Ketobacter alkanivorans: one gene and its partners. Each later gene encodes a partner of the first gene's protein in a complex. Links are inferred from orthologs where the notes say so. Each region holds a gene or a part of one and is shown in the gene's direction. Other genes may lie near its edges.

Region 1 (7,789 bases):
CCCTGGCTTCAGGATGTTCACGGGGCGGGGCAGGGTCCAGTTGGATGTCGGCCAGCTCAGTGATTTCTCCGAGCCGTTTCAGCATAAGTTGCTGTAGAACGCCGCTTGGCAGTTGCTCCAGGTAAGGTTTGGCCAGGCTTGCCAGGCGAGCCCGGCCGTCCATGGTGCGGGTGTCTACTTCAGCGCCAAGGTGCTTGTAGAAGTATTCTGACAGGGTGTCGCATTCGTTCAGCAGGCCTTCAAAGTAGTCTGTCCCGTTTTTACGCACCAGGGTGTCTGGATCTTCTCCTTCCGGTAGCAGTAGAAACTTGATCTGACGCCCATCTTTGGCGGTTGGGAGCGCGTTTTCCAGTGCACGCCACGCTGCGCGGCGGCCAGCTTCGTCGCCGTCAAAGCAGAAGATCAGCTCGTCGCTGCTGCGGAACAGTTTTTCGATGTGGTCACGGCTGGTGGCGGTGCCCAGGGTTGCCACGGCGTAAGGGATGCCGAATTGGGCCAGGGCGATGACGTCCATGTACCCTTCTACAATGACAAAGCGGCGGATCTTGTTGCTGGCCAGCTTGGCTTCGTAGAGGCCATAGAGCTCTTTGCCTTTATGGAAGACAGGGGTTTCTGGCGAGTTCAGGTATTTGGGCTTGTCGTCGCCCATCACTCGGCCACCGAAGGCGATGACTCGGCCGCGACTGTCGCGGATAGGGAAGATGACCCGATCACGGAAGCGGTCGTAGCGGCGGCCCTGCTCGTTTTCGATCAGTAGGCCGGCTTTAATGAGATTTTTGACTTCGGCATCGCTGTTGCCCAATGCGCTGATCAGGTTGTCCCAGCCTTGAGGGGCATACCCCAGGCGAAACTGTTTTGCGGTCTGGCCGCTGAGTCCGCGGCCTTTGAAATAGCTGATCGGTCGATCTTTGGTTTTGGGGTTGCGCAGTTGCTGCTCGTAGAAGGCTGTGGCGGATTCCAATATTTTATAGAGTGGTTGGTAGTCTTCCCGAGGTTGGTTCTGGCCTTCCTCGCGAGGCACCTCTATGCCCAGGTTTCGAGCCAGGGTTTCCACGGCTTCCACAAACCCGAGCCGGGTGTAATCCATCAGGAAGCCGACGGCATTGCCGCTGGCACCGCAGCCAAAGCAGTAATAGAACTGCTTTTCCGGGCTGACGGTGAACGATGGGGTCTTTTCCTGATGGAACGGGCAGCAGGCCGAATAATTTTTGCCGGTGCGTTTCAGGTGCACGTAGCTGTCGATGAGTTCTACCAGATCGGTTCTGGATAGAACATCATCGATGAACGTTTCGGGGATGCGGCCGGCCATGGGGTAGGGTATTTATCCCAGCAGCTCTTTGACCTTTTTACTGACCGCGCCCATGTCTGCGCGGCCTTGAACTTGGGGTTTCACGATGGCCATCACCTGGCCCATGTCTTTCATGCCCTGGGCGCCGGTGTCGGCGATAGCGGCTTGAATTACGGAGGCTATTTCGGCTTCGTCCATGGCTTGGGGCAGAAAGTCTTTCAGCACGTCGATCTCGGCCAGCTCTATTTGCGCCAAATCGTCGCGCCCACCTTGGGTGAACTGCTCAACGGAGTCTTTGCGCTGCTTGACCATTTTGTCCAGGATGGCGAGCACGCGGGTGTCGTCCAGCTCAATGCGCTCATCCACTTCGATCTGCTTGAGTGCTGCGGTGGCCAGTCGCAGGGTAGACAGGCGTGATTTGTCTTTGGCGCGCATGGCTTCTTTTACGGCATCGTTCAGTTTGGCTTTGATCTCAGACATGATGATTCCCGTTTTGGTCTAATAAAATAAAACAACAATACGCCGGATCGGGTCAAGCCCGCCGGCGTTATGTGTAAGGTATTTGCAGCGTAAAGTGCTTAGAACAGGCGCTTGCGGCGGATCTGTTCGCGAGACACTTTTTTGGCGTGGCGCTTTACCGCGGCAGCTTGCTTACGCTTGCGAACCTGGGTGGGCTTTTCGTAGAACTCGCGACGGCGAACTTCTGCCAAGACACCCGCTTTTTCGCAGGAACGTTTGAAGCGACGCAGGGCTACGTCAAATGGCTCGTTTTCTTTAACCTTTACATTAGGCATTAACAAATCACCTTACTTGTGAACTTATGAATTCTATTGATGGTTTAATTACTAACCATCGCTTTACGGCCGTGGCCATAGGGGTGCCGCATTTTAATGGCATTGATCTGTAAATGCAAAGGCCCTTTCTCCAGTAAAGTAGATTTTTTCGGTTGGCGTCGATTTAGGGGGCTGCTGGCGGTAAACTTCCCGCAGATTCCACGTCTTAGGCGTGTTTAATGAAGCTGATTAGGTAGGTTTGTGCGAATTTTAGGCATTGAAACGTCTTGTGATGAGACTGGCGTTGCGCTTTACGACAGCGAGAAAGGCATTATAGCGGAGGCTTTGTACAGTCAGGTAGAGCTGCATGCAGAGTATGGTGGTGTGGTGCCAGAGCTGGCCTCCCGTGATCATGTGCGTAAACTGTTGCCCTTAATTGAGGAGGTGATGACGCAGGCCAAGTGTACCTCGGCTGAGATTGATGCCATCGCTTATACGTCTGGCCCCGGTTTGGTGGGCGCGTTGATGGTGGGCGCGGCGGTGGCGAAAAGCCTGGCGTTTGCATGGGGAGTGCCCTCGGTGCCTGTACATCATATGGAAGGACATCTGTTAGCGCCATTGCTGGAAGATCCGTCGCCAGAAGCCCCTTTTATTGCGCTGCTGGTCAGTGGTGGTCATACCCAGTTAGTGAACGTGACGTCCATTGGCCACTATGACATCCTCGGCGAATCCTTGGATGATGCCGCTGGAGAAGCCTTTGATAAAACGGCCAAGATGCTGGGGTTGGGCTATCCAGGCGGGCCGGCATTGGCGGTGGCAGCAGAGGGGGGCAACCCCGACCGGTTTCGGTTTCCACGGCCGATGGTGGATAGGCCCGGGCTGGACTTCAGCTTTAGCGGCCTGAAAACCTTCACTCTTAATACTCGTGATGATTGCGCTGCTGCGCCTGGTGGCCTTACTGAGCAGGATGTTGCTGACATCGCCTGGGCTTTTCAGGATGCGGTGGTGGATACCTTGATGTTGAAGTGTCGCAGGGCTTTAAAGGAAACGGGAGCGAAGCGCTTGGTGGTGGCAGGAGGCGTTAGTGCGAACCGTTTACTGCGACAAAAGCTGGCTGAGATGGTGCTTAAGCAGCGGGCCGAAGTATTCTATCCTCAGTTGCGATATTGCACCGACAATGGTGCCATGATCGCCTATGCAGGGTATCAGCGTATGCTGGCAGGGGCAGAGTCTGATCTTAAGGTGCAGGTGCGGGCGCGTTGGCCTCTGTCGGAGTTGCTTAGTTAGGTGCTTGGTCAGTCGCGCTGGCTGGTTTTGCGAAAGCTTTGCTCCTCGCCTTTGACCAGTTGGGTGATGTTATGACGGTGGCGAAACAGTAGCATTAAAGACAGCACTAAGATCGGATGAAATAACTCAGCTTTAAACAGCAGTACAATCAGTGGAGCCAGAAAGAAGGATGTGATCGAGGCCAGTGAGCTGATACGGGTGCTGGCAAACACCAGCAGCCAGAGGCCGCCGATCACCAGCATGGATGGCCAGTGCAAGGTTGCCAAAACGCCAAATGCGGTGGCCACGCCTTTGCCACCGCGAAAATCAAAGTACACAGGGTAAAGGTGGCCGAGGAACGCGCAAAAACCGCACAGAGCAGCGATCGACTCCGGCAACCCAAGTTCGCGGGCAATGATTATGGGGGCCACGCCTTTGGCAACATCGCCGATCAAGGTGAGCGCGGCAGCGAATTTGTTGCCCACTCTGAGCACGTTGGTGGCGCCGGGGTTGTGGGAGCCGGTAGAGCGTGGGTCGGGAAAGCCAAATATACGACACACCAGGATCGCTGCCGAGATAGATCCCAGCAGGTAAGAAAAAATCCACAGTACGATGGCGAGCAGGCTTTCCAGAATCTTGTCTCCCGTAAATGAGAATGACATTGTTTCACTTATATTGAGTGTGCTCAAGTTGCCACATCGCAAGTTGTCACATTCAGAGCATCTTGATAGATTGCCCTCAAACACGCTGAAGTAGGCCGAAGAATGGATATTGTTTATATACGTGACCTGAAAATACAAACCGTTATAGGTATTTTTGACTGGGAGCGAGCCATCAAGCAGACAGTCAGCCTGGATCTTGAGATGGCTACGGATATTCGCAAGGCTGCTGCCAGCGATCATATTCGTGATGCGTTGGATTATAAATCCGTTGCCAAGCGCATAATCAGCTTTGTTGAAGGCAGTGATTTCCAGCTGGTGGAAACCATGGCAGAAACCATAGCGGCCATTGTGCGGGACGAGTTTGGTGTGCCCTGGTTGCGTTTGCGCTTAAGTAAGCCCGGCGCGGTGCGCGGGTCTCAAGATGTGGGAGTCATCATTGAGCGGGGAGAAAAGCCCTGATGGCAAGGGTGTACTTGAGCCTGGGCAGTAATATTGATCGAGAGCGGCATATTCGAGCAGCTTTGGATGCCTTGGCGCACTCCTTTGGTGAGCTGGCGGTGTCGCCGGTCTATGAAAGTGAAGCCGTGGGCTTTGATGGGGATCACTTTTATAATCTTGTGGTGGGTGTCGATACGAATTTAAGTGTTGGCGAATTGCAGCGGTTAATCAAAGAAATAGAAGACGAAAACGGCCGCGAGCGCAGTGGCCCCAAATTCAGTGCCCGAACGCTGGATATTGATATTTTAACCTATGACGACTGCGTTGGTGATGTCGATGGAGTCTCGCTGCCTCGAGCTGAGATTGTGAAAAATGCGTTTGTATTGTTGCCCCTGGTGGATGTGGCCGGTGAAGAGCTGCATCCGCAGTTGCAGGTGACATACTCCCAGCTATGGGCGGAATACGACAAGACCAAACAGGCCTTGTGGCAAGTGTCATTGTTTTGATGGCGTGCCCTGTTAGTTGTACTAAAGGCTGCGGCCGCCATCAACAGCAATATCCTGCCCCGTAATATAGGGGGCGTCTTCTGCCAAAAAAAGAACGGCTTTGGCGATGTCCAGTTCTGTGCCTTCTCTTTGCAACGGTATCCCCGCCAGAATATTCCGCTTTTGCTCTTCGTTGATGTTGTGCTCTCCCTCAGGCCATAGCATGGCACCTGGTGAGATGGCGTTAACGCGCACATCGGGAGCCAGTGCTTTTGCCATTGAGCGGGTCAGCGTTTGCAGGGCTGTTTTTGCCATGCTGTAAGGGATGAAGTCTGCGTTAGCCTGGCTTGCCAGCGCATCGATGATGTTAACGACAGAGCCTTTGCTCTCTTTTAGTAGAGGAGCGAGTTGCTGGGTAAGGAAAAAAGGAGCCTGGGCGTTGCTGGCAAACAGATCGTTCCAGTGTTGTAGAGTGGTCTGGCCCAGCGCAGTGGGGTAGAACGACGAGGCGTTGTTTATCAGCAAGTCCAATCTGTGTTGCCAGCTGCGGGTTTGCTCTGTCAGTTGCTGCCACGCAGATGGGTCCGCCAGATCCGCATGCAGAGCGATGCAGGAGTGTGCTCGATTGTGATTGAGCTTATCTCGCAGGGCTTTGGCTTCAGCACCTGAATGGCGATAGTGCAGAATTATGTCGTAACCTTGCTGGTGTAAATATTCTGCTATGTATGCTCCGATGCGTTTAGCCGAGCCGGTGATAAGGGCAATTTTTTTGTCGTTCATGGTGTTTCTCTGACGTAGCTTTTTTTGATGTCGCCAATGGCGTTTATGCGACGCTTGCGTAATTCTGTGCCCAGCGTTTCACCGCGAAAGCCCAGATTGACCAGTACTTTTGCATGCACAGCGTTCGCTGCCTGGGCGCAATCTCTCAGGTAGTCTGCCTGAGTGTAGTCTCGGGTTTCAAATCCGGTGCGGCCTTTGGCATCTGCTTCGCAAGCCAGAAGAAAGTGTTCCAGGGTCTCTGGGCGGCGAAAAATATCTAACCCTTCAAACAAGCGCATAACTGTGCTGGGCCGCAATTCGAACGCTCGGTGGCTGTGGGTGTGGAAGCGCGCAACCAGGCTGCTGAGGCGCTTTACCGGATTGGGTGCTTTCAATCGTTGGCACACTTTCTTGCTGAGGAGGTCGCTGATGTCCTCATGCCCTGGATGACTGGGTAGCTGCTCTGGTGGCGTCAAGCCCTTACCCAAATCATGGCACAGAAGTGAAAACAGGATGGCAACGGTCTGTTCTTTGTCTATGTTTTTGGGCTGGGCCATGAGGGCTTTAGCTGCTTTTAGCGTCATCATCACGTGAACGCCGGTATCAACTTCCGGGTGGTGTTTGGGGGGTTGTGGAACACCAAACAGCGAGCTCAGTTCCGGAAAAATAACCGCCAGTGCACCGCACTCTTGCAGGGCTTCAAAGTAACGCCAGGGAGAAGGCTCCAGCAGTGCCTTTTCGGTTTCGGTCCAGACACGCTCGGGTGTCAGATGTTGTAATTCGCCGCTGGTGGCAATGTGGCGCATCAGCTTTCGGGTTTCATCTGCAATGGAAAAGCCCTGCTCGTCGAACCGCGCAAGAAAGCGTGCGACCCGCAACACCCGCAGCGGGTCTTCAACAAAAGCATCGGATACATGGCGCAGCTGTCGCGTCTGTAAATCTGTTTGGCCATTGAACGGGTCGATGATGTTGCCGCTGTCATCCTCGGCCATGGCGTTGATGGTCAGGTCGCGGCGGGATAGGTCCTCTTCCAGGGAGACGTCTTTACCAAAAAAACATTCAAAGCCGGTATAGCCCACGCCGGTTTTGCGTTCTGTCCGGGCCAGCGCATATTCCTCGTGTGTTTGCGGGTGGAGGAATACGGGGAAATCTTTGCCGACAGCCTGATAGCCTTGCTCCAGAAGATCTTGTGGCAGCGCACCCACCACTACCCAGTCCCGATCTTTTACTGGAAGATTCAATAGCTTGTCTCGTACGGCGCCGCCCACCAGATACACGTTCATTAAGAGTCTTTCCAATCTGCCTGTTAACCAGTTTGTGAATAATGTCTTAAACGCTGAAAAAATCGTTGACCGCCAATCGAATCAGCACCTATAGTGTAACGCAATCAGTCATAACTTTAGTGTTAATTACGTAATCGAAATGAGCATTCATCTCTTCGCAATCAGCAAGTTCGACTTTGTCGCCCCAGCCGCAGCATACAAACGCTGTGTGCTTGCCTGCGTCCGCGCATGGCGTATGGCAGGGATTGCTGCGGAGGGGATGCGGAATTAATCTATAAACCCTAAACCTGATTTTAAAAGGCCGCAGCGTTCCAGCAACCTGCGGCCTTTTTGTTTTCTGAAAGTTCTGCAGGTTGCCGAGAGTGGTGCGATTTCATCGAGGAGGAAAACAGGAGTGAACCAATCATGTCGGTGCCAGCTGCTTATCTTGCAGTAGTTTTAGTGTGGTCAACTACGCCTTTGGGTGTGCAATGGAGCTCCCAGGGGCTATCGCCTCTTGCGGGTGCATTAAGCCGTATGTTTTTGGCTGCTATCATCGGATGGATAGCGGCACGGCTGTTAAAGGTGGTGGTGCCATGGCATCGGCAGGCGATAAAAACCTATGCGGTTTCTAATATTGGTTTGTTCTTTGGATTAATGAGCGTGTATATCGGTGCCAAATACATATCCAGCGGTATGATTTCTGTGTTGTTTGGCTTGTCACCCATCGCCTCGGCAGTGATGGCGCGGTTTCTGTTGAAGGAGCCGCCCTTTTCTCTGGCCAAATGGATGGCAATATTGACGGGCGTGTCTGGGTTGCTGGTGATTTTCAGTCAGGATGTGGCGTTTACTGAGC
Region 2 (5,556 bases), 460 kb from region 1 along the record:
CCACGATAGCGCCGACATTGGCGCGGAAATGGCACTGGGCGGTTTGGTTAGGGCTGGAATGAGGCTCTACCTCCACGAAGGTGCCGAAGTGGCTTACCACCAGGCCTTCCTCCTCATCACCCAACTCGTCGGAATCGCCCACTTCGTTGACTTTTTTGGTCAAGCGGGCCGCTTTTTCTTCCTGCACTTTCTGGATGCGCCAGGATTGGCGACGGGTGAGTTTGCGTTTGCTCATTAGGGCCTTTGCGGTCAGAATTCGGTTCTTGCGCTATTCTACGTTAATACCCGTAGGGCACAACTTATTAGGTACTGAAGGATTATTCATGACCACTGATCGTAAAAACAATCTTATTTGGCTGGATCTCGAAATGACCGGGTTAGACCCCGATAGCGACGTCATCATCGAAATTGCCACCATTGTCACCGATGCTGACCTCAATATCCTGGCCGAGGGGCCGGTGTTTGCGGTGCACCAGAGTGATGGCACCCTGGCCAAAATGGATGAGTGGTGTACCAATCAGCATGGCAAGTCCGGTCTGACCGAGCGGGTGCGCGCCAGTGAGGTGAACGAGCAGCAGGCGGAGCAGGCCACCATCGAATTTCTGTCGCAATGGGTGGATGATCGTGCCTCCCCCATGTGTGGCAACAGCATCTGTCAGGATCGCCGCTTTTTGTACCGCTATATGCCCAAGCTGGAGGCGTTTTTCCACTATCGCAACCTGGATGTCAGTACCTTGAAAGAGCTGGCGCGGCGTTGGAAACCGGATGCGCTGGAGGGCTTCAAAAAGTCCGCCACCCATCTTGCGCTGGATGATATTCGAGAGTCCATCGCCGAACTGAAACATTACCGTCAGACGTTTATTCAGTCTTAGCCGCACCCGTGTGCTGGGTCAGTGCCCAGCACACATGCTCCCGCACCAGCTCCGATTCGTGATGGGCCCTTGCTTGCAGGGCCGCAATAACGTCCGGCGTGGAGGGTGCATTACCCAAACCCACCGCTAAATTGCGCAGCCAGCGTTGGTAGCCGATACGGCGAATCGCTGAACCTTCGGTATTGCGCAGATAAGTCTCCTCATCCCACATAAACAGCTCCACCAGCGTGCGATCCTGCAACTGATGGCGGGGTTTAAAGTCGTCTTCCTGGGTGAACTTGGCAAAGCGGTTCCAGGGGCATACCAATTGGCAGTCATCACAGCCGAATACCCGGTTGCCCATAGGCTTGCGCAGTGCTTCGGGGATGGGGCCATGCAGCTCAATGGTGAGATAGGATATGCATTTGCGGGAATCCAGCCGGTAAGGCGCGACAATGGCCTGGGTGGGGCAGATGTCGATGCAGGCGCTGCATTTTCCGCAATGGGCGGACACCGGTTCGTCCACCGGCAAGGGGATGTCCACGTAGATCTCCCCAAGAAAAAACCACGACCCGGCAGAGCGATCCAGTAGCAGTGTGTGTTTGCCGATCCAGCCCAGCCCGGCTTTTTCTGCCAAAGCCTTTTCCAGCACCGGGGCGCTGTCCACAAAGGCGCGATAGCCATAGTGGCCGATGGCGTCTTCCACCCGCTTGCCCAGCTGGGTCAAGCGCTTGCGAATCAGCTTGTGGTAGTCGCGGCCCAATGTGTAGCGGCTGATGAACGCCTTGGAGGCATCGTTCAGCACCTCAACTATTTGTGTATCCGGCGGCAAGTAATCCATGCGCGCACTGATCACACGCACCGTGCCCGGTTGCAGCTCGTCCGGGCGGCTGCGCTTGGTGCCGTGGCGGGCCATGTAATTCATCTCGCCGTGAAACCCGGCGGCCAACCAGTTTTGCAAGTGCTCTTCATGCTCATTCAGAGCGACATCGGCAATGGCAATCTGCTGGAACCCCAGTTCTTGTCCCCATTGCTTGATATTGTTGGCGAGTTCCTGGTAATTCAAATTACAGCCTGCGTCATAAGAAAGAGTGTGCGCTTGTGGTATAAGAAGGCTCTCAGACAGCACACAGAAATAATGCAGGGAGCCGCCCATGACCAGTGCAACATCGAAGCAGTATACCAGCGAATTGCCTTCTGCCCTGTATCGGGCGGATCAAGTGCGTGAATTGGATCGACTCGCCATTCAAGAGCACGGTATCCCCGGTTTTGATTTGATGAGTCGGGCCGGGCAGGCGGCGTTTGACTTGCTGCGGGATCGTTGGCCGCAGGCTCGTCGTGTGTGTATTTTTTGCGGCGTGGGCAATAACGGCGGCGATGGCTACGTGATCGCGGCGTTGGCAGAAAAGGCCGGCTTCGAGGCTCATGTGGTGCAGGTGGGTGATGTCACAAGAACCCAGGGCGATGCGCTGACCGCGCTGCAACGGGCAGAGGGCGAGGGTGCATCGTTTCAAGCCTTTGACCCGAATCTGTCGGATGGTGCGAATGGGGCCGATATCATTGTCGATGCTTTGTTGGGGACAGGTTTGAGTGGCGAGGTTCGGGGTGATTATGCCCAGGCCATCGACGTGATCAATAGGAGCGGTTGTCCGGTGCTGGCGGTGGATATCCCCTCCGGGCTTTGCTCTGATAGCGGAAGGGTGCTGGGGCATGCGGTAAAAGCGGATTGCAGCATCAGTTTTATCGGTCTTAAGCAGGGGTTGCTGACCGGGCAGGCGCCCGACTACGTGGGTGATTTATATTTTGCCGACTTGCAGGTGCCTGCTGCCGTGGTGGAGCCAATGCCCCCCAGCGCCATACTCATCAACAACGCCCGTATTCGAGAGTGGCTGCCGCCCCGTTCCCGTCTTTCCCACAAGGGAAATAATGGTCATGTATTGGTTATTGGCGGTGATCTGGGGATGGGGGGCGCTGCCGCCATGGCCGCCGAGGCGGCAGGGCGCTCCGGGGCTGGCTTGATTTCGGTGATCACGCGGCCGCAACACATTAGTGCAATCCTGTCACGTCGCCCCGAATGCATGGTGCTCGGGGTCGAAGTGGGGGAGGACATCAGCGCTCAGCTGAACAATGTCGACGTATTGGTGGTTGGCCCCGGTATAGGCCAGGGCGCCTGGGGTCAGTCTTTGTTGCGACAGGCACTGGCTACGGATCTGCCCATGGTGCTGGACGCGGATGCCCTTAACCTGCTGGCCAGCGGACAACCTTGTGATGACGCCACCGCCGCCAGGACAGGTCGTGGTAATTGGGTGCTAACCCCTCATCCGGGTGAAGCCGCTCGCCTGATGAGTGACACCATCGATGCGGTCCTGCGGGATCGGTACGCCGCTGTGCGGGGGCTGCAACAGCAATACGGTGGTGCGGTGGTACTTAAAGGCGCAGGCAGTCTGATTGCCAGCGATGCCGGGCGCACCTGGGTGTGTCGATCCGGGAACCCAGGCATGGCCACCGGGGGGATGGGGGATGTGCTCAGCGGCGTTATCGGTGGATTGTTGGCACAGGGCCTGAGTGTGGAGCAGGCGGCCGCTGCCGGGGTGCAGGTGCATGCCGCCGCTGGCGATCTTGCCACTGGTCAGACGGAGCACACTGACGAAGAATATTCGCAGGTTCACGCTCCTCTTGGGCAGCGGGGCTTGCTGGCCACCGACCTAATGCCCTATATTCGCCGCCTGGTGAATCCTTGCTGACTGGCACAGTCTTCTAACCACAGGCATGTTTATGGACACGACCTTCTCTCTATCTGACGAATCCGCCACCCTGAAACTGGGTCAACAGCTGGCCGTGCAGTTGCGGGCGGGTGGCGTGTTGTACTTGCAGGGGGATCTGGGCGCAGGCAAAACCACTCTCAGTCGAGGCATTATCCAATCTTTAGGGCATTCAGGCGCGGTTAAGAGTCCCACCTATACATTGGTTGAACCCTATGAATTGCCGGGGTTGCGGGTGTTTCACTTCGACCTGTATCGCCTGGCCGACCCGGAAGAGCTAGAATTTATCGGCATACGAGACTATTTCGACCCGGGCACAGTCTGCATCATTGAGTGGCCCGATCGCGGTGGGGACATGATTCCGCCACCGGACCTTGTTCTCAGGCTCGAAAAGCAAGGCAACGGGCGTCTGGCCAGCCTTGTTGCCAACTCAGCAGCAGGCCAAACAATGTTAGGTCGATTAACGAAAATTTGACCAAACGGCAAAAAAAGCCTAAAAAGTCAGATGGGGAAACTGTTTTGTGTTCATGAGGTTAGAGAAGGGTTTGAAAAAGTCATTGAAGAAACTGCTGCAAGCAACCGTAGTGCTTGGGATCATACTGGCGACACCCCTGTCGCTGGCAGCAGAGAAGATCAGCAGTGTGCGGGTGTGGAATGCCCCCGATAACACCCGGATCGTCTTCGATCTCACTGGGCCCGTCTCACATCACCTGTTTACTTTAGAGGCACCTAACCGGGTCGTCATTGATATTCCAAACGCCGATAAATCCAAAGCCCTGGATTTGGTGGATTTCAAGGGTGGGCCCCTGGTCAATGTGCGCAGTGCTGCCCAGTCCAATGGCGATCTGCGGGTGGTGCTGGATCTGGATCGCAAACTCAACCCCAAAAGTTTTTTGCTCAAGCCCAGTGAACAGTATGGTCACCGTCTGGTGATCGATCTGGAGAACACAGGTCCTGGCAATGCAGTGGCCGCGGTGTCCGCGCCAGCGGCGACCGCCAAGCCAGCCAGCGTGAGCCAGCCCAAATCCTACAGCAGCATCAAAGGCGGCCGCGATATCGTGGTGGCAATCGACGCCGGGCACGGTGGTGAAGATCCCGGTGCCATTGGTGCCAAAGGCACTCGTGAAAAAGACGTCGTACTGCAAATTGCCCGTCGTATCTATAACGTCTTACAGGTCGAAAAAGGCATCAAGCCAGTGTTGATTCGCACCGGTGATTATTTCATCCCGCTTGCAGCGCGCAGGGAAGCTGCCCGGCGCAAGCACAATGCCGATCTGTTTGTATCCATTCACGCCGATGCCTTTGATAACCGTAAAGCGCGTGGCGCTTCTGTGTTCGCATTGTCCCGTAGCGGTGCCACCAGTACCCTGGCGCGGGTGTTGGCGGAAAAAGAAAACCAGTCCGATGCCATAGGCGGTGTCAACATCAACAATGCCGACGAGATGGTGGCCTCGGTCATTTACGATTTGGCGATGGAAGGCAGTATGGAGCACAGCATCAAAGTGGGCTCCATCGTGTTGCGGGAGATGGGCGGGGTTACCCACCTGCACAAGAAACACCTGGAGCAGGCGGGGTTTGCGGTACTAAAGTCACCCGACATCCCTTCCATTCTGGTGGAAACCGGCTTCATCTCCAACCCAACGGAAGAGCGTAACCTGCGTTCCACCGATCATCAGGTCAAGCTGTCGCGGGCCATTGGTCGCGGCATCATCACTTACTTCGATCAGCACCCCCCGCCGGGCACCTACTTTGCTGCCCTTAAAGAGCAGCGCGATGCCCTGAAGCATCGCATTGCCAGTGGTGAGACACTGTCCGGTATTGCCCAACGTTACCGGGTGGATCTGGCGGCCCTGATGCAGCATAACCGCCTATCCAATACCGATGTGATCAGGGTAGGGCAGGTGTTGAGTATACCCAATACCTGAGCAGCTTTTTGCTGTACA
Region 3 (5,553 bases), 2.9 Mb from region 1 along the record:
GAATCATGGCAAGAGCTAAAAAAGCCGCTGCGAAAAAACGTCCAGTACGTAAAGCAGCTCCAAAAAAAGCGGCAGCACCTGCGCATCCTATCCTGGAGAAAGCGGAAGCTGCATTATCTAAAGTCCAAGCTGAACTGAATGAAGCAACCAAAAAAGCGGCTGCTGCAAGCAAAGAAGCTCAAACCAAAGCTGTGGCTGCCAAGAAAGCTGGCACCAAAGCTGCCCAGCGTTCTGCTGAGTCTGCTAAAAAGGCCGCTGCTAAAGCTGCTGAGCAGGCCAAGGCAAAGCGCGAAGCTCTGCGTCACGCCAAAGTGGGACATGCAGTTGCCCGAGTTGAAGCTTCTGTGATCGAAGCTGAACAGAAAGCAGTTCATGCCGTTAAAGAGTTCGCCGAGTCGGTTTCCAGCCGTGCTGAAGCGGATCTGAAGAAAGCAGTAAATGCTTTCGAAGCTCGCTGGAAGAAGTCTCGCGCAGCTGCCGACGCCAAGAAAGTGAAGGCGAAGGAAAGAAAAGAAGTTGCCAAGGCCAAGGCCGAAGCCAAGAAAGCAGCCGCCAAGAAGAAGGCTATTGCTAAAAAGGCTACTGCCAAGCCCAAGAAGCGTCCTGCCAAAAAGCGTGTAGCGAAAGCTGCAGCACCGGCGGCTCCTAAGGCTCCAGCCAAGAAAAAGGCACCAGCCAAGAAGAAAGCCGTTAAAAAGGCGCCAGCCAAGAAAGTAGCTGCTAAAAAGGCACCAGCCAAAAAAGCAGCCGCCAAGAAGGCTCCAGCCAAGAAAAAAGCAGTATCACGTGGCAGACCAAAGAAAGCGTAATATCGGTTTGATGTGATGTGCTACAAGAAAGCCCCTTTTTGGGGCTTTTCTTGTTTATATGTGAAGTTTTTTCTCAAATTCGCTCAATTCAGACGGCGTATTAAGATTCGTGAAAGCACTATTGTCACCGATCGTGACAACTTCAGGGTCTTGCTGCTCACACCACAGCATTAGTTTACGATCCCCTCCTGCCAGAAATGCTCTAATCGACGCGGCCAACGAGCGATGATAAAGCCCAAACAGCGGTTGCATACGCTTTTCATCCCGACACAGTATTAATTTGGCAGGTATATGCGCGCTCAAACTTTCCACCAGGTTAATTGGGATCAGCGGTGCGTCGGTGGGCACGATCAAACCGTAATCCGTGTCAATGTGTTCAAGGCAGGCTGCGATTCCCCCTAGCGGGCCCTGATAAGGCGTATCATCAGAGTAAATACGAGCATCCAGTTTGGCGTATGCATCTAAATTGCGGTTGGCGCTGATAACGATTTGCTCCACCTGGGGCTGCAGTCGCTCAATGGCCCTGCGAATCATCGGCAGGCCTTGAAGTTGTAGCCAGCCCTTATCCTGACCTCCCATTCTGCGGCCTTCACCTCCGGCCAATATGATGCCGGTAATAGCTCGCGATTTTGACATGCCTATCTCCCATTGTGATACATTGCGCTTCATTCGCGCGCCAGTGCCCAAAGTATACCCGAGTTGTTATGCATCCCCAGATATCCAGAGTGGAAGAATGTTTATCTCCGACCGGCTTATTGGCTCAGCACTGGCCTGGCTATGGGGTGCGACCAGAACAGATCAGGCTGGCACTTGAGGTTGAGCAGGGGGTGATTGCCGGTAAATCCCTAGCGCTGGAAGCACCCACCGGCACCGGTAAAACGCTGTCCTATTTGCTGCCAGCGCTACTGTCCAGTCGGCGCATTATATTGTCAGTGGGAAACCTGACATTACAGGATCACTTACTGTTGGGTGAATATCAGAAACTGCGTGCGGTGTTACCTGAATTGCGCCAGTTATCTGTGTTGAAAGGGTGTGATAACTACTTTTGCCATTACCGATTTGAGCAAATTCAGAATGGAAAGGCCGCACCAGGTGCGGCAGCGCTGGTGCATTCCATATGGTCTGAACTCATGGCGTGGAAGATGCAGACCCGTCATGGTGAAATTCAGACTCTGCCGGTAACGGGCGAACAGATTTCTCAATTGCGGCCCCTGTTAACCCTCAGTGCGGATCAATGCGTGGGGCGTCGTTGTCCACATTTTGATAACTGCTATTTCCAGAAAGCACGCCAGCGAGCAGCAAACGCTGATGTCTTATTGATTAACCACACGCTGCTTCTGAGTGATCAGGGGCTGTTTGAAAAGGGAATGGGAGCATTGCTGCCTGCGGTGGATGTGGTCATCGTTGATGAGGCCCACCAGTTACCGGATCTGCTGGTGCGCCGTAATACCGAAACCATGGAGGAGTACGGATTCCAACGTTGGTTGAAACGGGTTCGTCGATGTAGTGCCGAGCATTCAGGCTTGTTCGCCGATCTTGGCACGCTGTTATTGCGACTGGAGCAGTTGTGGGGGCAAATCCGTCAGCAATTGTTGCAAAAAGGCGGGGCAGACAGTGTTCAGTCAGTGGCACCAACCAGTTTTAAACCGCTGCAGGGAATATTGCTACAGCTACAGGCCCAGCTGGCTGCACTGCATCTTGCTGCGGTTGACGTAGAAAAAGAAATCAAACAGTTGCAGCAATGGATCAGTATGTTCCAGCAGGCTTGCGATGATAAGGCGGTTCTGTACTGTGATGTAGATCAAAGCCAACTACGAATCGTGGCGGCTCGCCTGCATAATCCGTTTGTGAGCCTGAATACCGATTCTGCTGCCTGGATCTTTATTTCTGCAACCTTGATGGTTGATAGCAGCTTTGATTACTTTAAGCGTTGTCTGTCGCTAACTGATGTTGAAACGCATCATCACCAATCCGCGATGGATTACTCTAATCGGTCTTTACTCTGGGTTCCAACGAACCTGCCCCTGCCAGCAGATGAGGACTTCTATCAGGCCTGGTCAGACACGTTGTTGATGGTAGCCGATCGTTTGGACGGTGGCATGTTGCTGTTGTTTTCCAGTCACGAAGCATTGCAGCAGACGGCGCAGATTCTGCAGGGCCGCACCGACCGCACATTGCTGATTTACGAGCCGGACAGTAATCGCCATAAATTGTTGCAACAGTTCCGTCAAGACAGCAGTAGCTTGTTATTGGCCACGGGCAGTTTCTGGGAGGGGATCGACGTCAGTGGTGCCGCCTTACGCTGCGTGGCCATCGATAAATTGCCGTTTGCTTCCCCCGATGATGTGCTCAGTCTGGCGTGGCGCTACAAAGCCAGTCAGGAGCAACTTTCACTGTTTAATGATTACATGGTGCCCAATGCCATCACCCGACTGCGGCAGGGGGTGGGGCGGCTGCTGCGCTCAACCGAGGATGAAGGTTTGGTGGTGCTGGGAGATACCCGGATTCTGAAGAAATCATACGGCCCACGGTTCTTATCCTCGCTGCCCCCTATGCCTTTGGCGGAATCGCTGCAGGAGGTGGATGCTTTTCTGCTGAAAATGGGCATTGGTAGAGATCCATTTTGATTGCGGGTTTTTCAGCGTTGCGGAAACCTGAGATAATGCCGCCTCTGTTTAGGATGCGAGCTGCAGTATGACCGCCAAAATTCTTGCTATTGATACCTCCTCTGAAGCTTGTTCTGTGGCGCTTAGTACCGGGGCCGGGGATCTTTTTCGACATACGGATGAACCACGCAAGCACGCTGAGTTGGTGCTGCCCATGGTTGATGCCTTGCTGGCAGAGGCAGGGGTGGCCCTGTCAGACCTCGATGCCATTGCCTTTGGTCGTGGCCCGGGTGCGTTCACCGGGTTGCGTATCGCCGCTGGTATGGTGCAGGGATTGGCCTTTGGTGCAGGCCTGCCTGTGGTGTCTGTGTCGTCGCTGGCAGTTCTGGCCCATCGAACCTGGCGTGAAATGGGTTGGACCCAGTGCCACGCAGCATTCGATGCGCGCATGGGGGAGGTTTACTGGGGCTCTTATCGTATAAGCGGAGCTGGATCAGTTGAGTTGGTGGGGCGTGAGTGTGTTTGCAAGCCGGAAGAAGTGGCCAGTCATGGGGCAATTCAGGCTGAATCAAGCTGGAATGGTGCTGGTAGTGGTTGGTGTTACCAAAAGCTACTTGAGTTAGGCACAGGGCCGTTGCAACATTGCCAACCCTCTCTGTTACCCCACGGGCTGGATCTTCTCGCTCTGGCACAAACGGGGTTTGCGGCGGGGGAGCTGATTCCTGCAGAACAGGTGGTACCGGTTTATCTGCGCAATAATGTGGCAGTGAAATCCACCAAACATTCATAAGACAGAAATTGGGAGTGAGCCATGAATCAGGCAGAAGTGAATGCGCTGGATTGGGATTTCGGAGCACCTTCTTTCTATCGTGTTATCCAGGTTGTGGATGATCATATCGATATCATGGGGCACACCAATAATGTGGTCTATGTCAGTTGGTTGGAAGATGTAGCCTGGGGCCATTCGCAGGCATTGGGTTTGGGTTGGGATAAATACACTGAACTGAATCGGGCAATGGTGGCAAGACGTCATGAAGTGGACTATCTGGCGGCGACCTTCAATGGCGATACCTTGGTAATGGGAACCTGGATCACGGAGAATGATCAAAAAATTTCCATTACTCGACGGTATCAATTGATTCGGCCAAAGGATGGGGTGACTGCGTTGCGCGGTTGTACCAAGTGGGTGTGTGTTGCGGTGGATTCCGGCAGACCCAAGCGTATGCCCCCGGAGTTCGTGAGTGGATATCAGTTAACAGCACCAGTTTAACGCTCGCAGTATTATAAAAAAGGATTCATACATGGATATCATTCTTCAGGCATTGGTATTAGCCATCATCCAGGGCTTAACGGAGTTCTTGCCTGTTTCCAGCTCCGCGCATTTGATTTTACCGTCGCAGGTGTTGGGTTGGCCGGATCAGGGGCAGGCTTTTGATGTGGCGGTGCATCTAGGTACGTTGATGGCGGTTGTGACCTATTTCAATCATGATATCCGGCGCATGCTGGGTGGTATGGTGACGGGTGTGCAGACCCGATCAATGAATCAGGATCTGAACCTGGCGTTTGCCGTGATTATTGGCACCATTCCGGCGGTGATATTCGGTGGACTGTTCAGTGATTTTATTGAAATGAACATGCGCACCAGTTTTGTGATTGCTTGTACAACGGTGGTGTTCGGCTTGTTGCTTTGGGCCTCTGATAAGCAGGGTAATGGCAGGCTGGAACTGGATCGAATGACACTGACCATTGCGTTGGTGATCGGCTTGGCCCAGGCGATTGCATTGATCCCTGGTACCTCCCGCAGCGGTATAACCATGACTGCTGCGTTGTTCCTGGGGTTCAGTCGAGTGGCGTCAGCGCGCTTTTCCATGTTGCTGTCCATTCCTATCATCGTTGCAGCGGGCACATTGGAAACGGCCAAGCTTGCGGTTAGCGGTCAGGAGGTACCTTGGAATTTGATGGTGCTGGGGATTCTGGCGTCTTCGATCAGCGCATTTTTGTGCATTCATGTGTTTCTGAGTTTGCTTGAGCGCATTGGTATGACGCCGTTTGTGGTATATCGACTGTTGCTTGGGGCGGCGTTGTTTATGTTTGTGGGGCTAAATTAATTAGGCTGCAAGCCCCGATCAGGTTTTGAT

Evidence for each region. The genes of interacting proteins can lie anywhere in the genome.
Region 2: the proteins of tsaD (region 1) and tsaE are in contact, whole or in part, in a crystal structure (PDB 6N9A), measured with the Thermotoga maritima proteins. The link is inferred for Ketobacter alkanivorans from one-to-one orthologs. Residues at the interface, in WP_004082750.1 of Thermotoga maritima: Cys10, Asp11, Arg49, His50, Leu82, Gly84, Gly135, Gly136, Glu154, Thr155, Leu156, Asp157, Asp158, Ser159, Glu162, Asp165, Lys166, Arg169, Leu170, Tyr175, Lys213, Thr214, Leu217, Tyr218, Gln221, Arg222, Asn324; in WP_004082108.1 of Thermotoga maritima: Leu37, Gly38, Lys46, Lys57, Val59, Lys60, Ser61, Thr63, Phe64, Thr65, Leu66, Met67, Val69, Pro71, Tyr82, Arg83, Leu84, Asp86, Asp88, Phe89, Asp93, Ile128, Asp130, Glu131, Arg134.
Region 3: the proteins of tsaD (region 1) and tsaB are in contact, whole or in part, in a solved structure (PDB 4WQ4), measured with the Escherichia coli proteins. The link is inferred for Ketobacter alkanivorans from one-to-one orthologs.

What each region holds. Positions count from the first base shown.
Region 1 is NZ_CP022684.1:3,946,626-3,954,414, forward strand. Bases 1,387-4,335 are described here. They hold tsaD (tRNA (adenosine(37)-N6)-threonylcarbamoyltransferase complex transferase subunit TsaD), read left to right. Parts: upstream 1,387-2,322; coding sequence 2,323-3,348; downstream 3,349-4,335. Other genes in these bases: Kalk_RS16820 (GatB/YqeY domain-containing protein), read right to left, coding at 1,387-1,768; rpsU (30S ribosomal protein S21), read right to left, coding at 1,867-2,082; plsY (glycerol-3-phosphate 1-O-acyltransferase PlsY), read right to left, coding at 3,357-3,989; folB (dihydroneopterin aldolase), read left to right, coding at 4,092-4,335. Also shown: dnaG (DNA primase), read right to left, coding at 1-1,309; more of Kalk_RS16820, read right to left, coding at 1,322-1,386; more of folB, read left to right, coding at 4,336-4,448; folK (2-amino-4-hydroxy-6-hydroxymethyldihydropteridine diphosphokinase), read left to right, coding at 4,448-4,933; Kalk_RS16850 (pteridine reductase), read right to left, coding at 4,955-5,692; Kalk_RS16855 (multifunctional CCA addition/repair protein), read right to left, coding at 5,689-6,954; Kalk_RS16860 (DMT family transporter), read left to right, coding at 7,360-7,789.
Region 2 is NZ_CP022684.1:3,486,359-3,491,914, forward strand. Bases 2,382-5,357 are described here. They hold tsaE (tRNA (adenosine(37)-N6)-threonylcarbamoyltransferase complex ATPase subunit type 1 TsaE), read left to right. Parts: upstream 2,382-3,626; coding sequence 3,627-4,088; downstream 4,089-5,357. Other genes in these bases: Kalk_RS14930 (NAD(P)H-hydrate dehydratase), read left to right, coding at 2,382-3,595; Kalk_RS14940 (N-acetylmuramoyl-L-alanine amidase), read left to right, coding at 4,141-5,357. In the rest of the region: small ribosomal subunit biogenesis GTPase RsgA, read right to left, coding at 1-235; orn (oligoribonuclease), read left to right, coding at 324-872; tRNA epoxyqueuosine(34) reductase QueG, read right to left, coding at 859-1,917; more of Kalk_RS14930, read left to right, coding at 2,006-2,381; more of Kalk_RS14940, read left to right, coding at 5,358-5,538. UniProt on the Escherichia coli protein: Required for the formation of a threonylcarbamoyl group on adenosine at position 37 (t(6)A37) in tRNAs that read codons beginning with adenine.
Region 3 is NZ_CP022684.1:1,052,457-1,058,009, reverse strand. Bases 2,382-5,354 are described here. They hold tsaB (tRNA (adenosine(37)-N6)-threonylcarbamoyltransferase complex dimerization subunit type 1 TsaB), read left to right. Parts: upstream 2,382-3,503; coding sequence 3,504-4,205; downstream 4,206-5,354. Other genes in these bases: Kalk_RS04415 (undecaprenyl-diphosphate phosphatase), read left to right, coding at 4,717-5,354; Kalk_RS04420 (acyl-CoA thioesterase), read left to right, coding at 4,251-4,685; Kalk_RS04430 (ATP-dependent DNA helicase), read left to right, coding at 2,382-3,436. In the rest of the region: Kalk_RS04440 (hypothetical protein), read left to right, coding at 6-809; molybdenum cofactor guanylyltransferase MobA, read right to left, coding at 864-1,445; more of Kalk_RS04430, read left to right, coding at 1,514-2,381; more of Kalk_RS04415, read left to right, coding at 5,355-5,523. UniProt on the Escherichia coli protein: Required for the formation of a threonylcarbamoyl group on adenosine at position 37 (t(6)A37) in tRNAs that read codons beginning with adenine.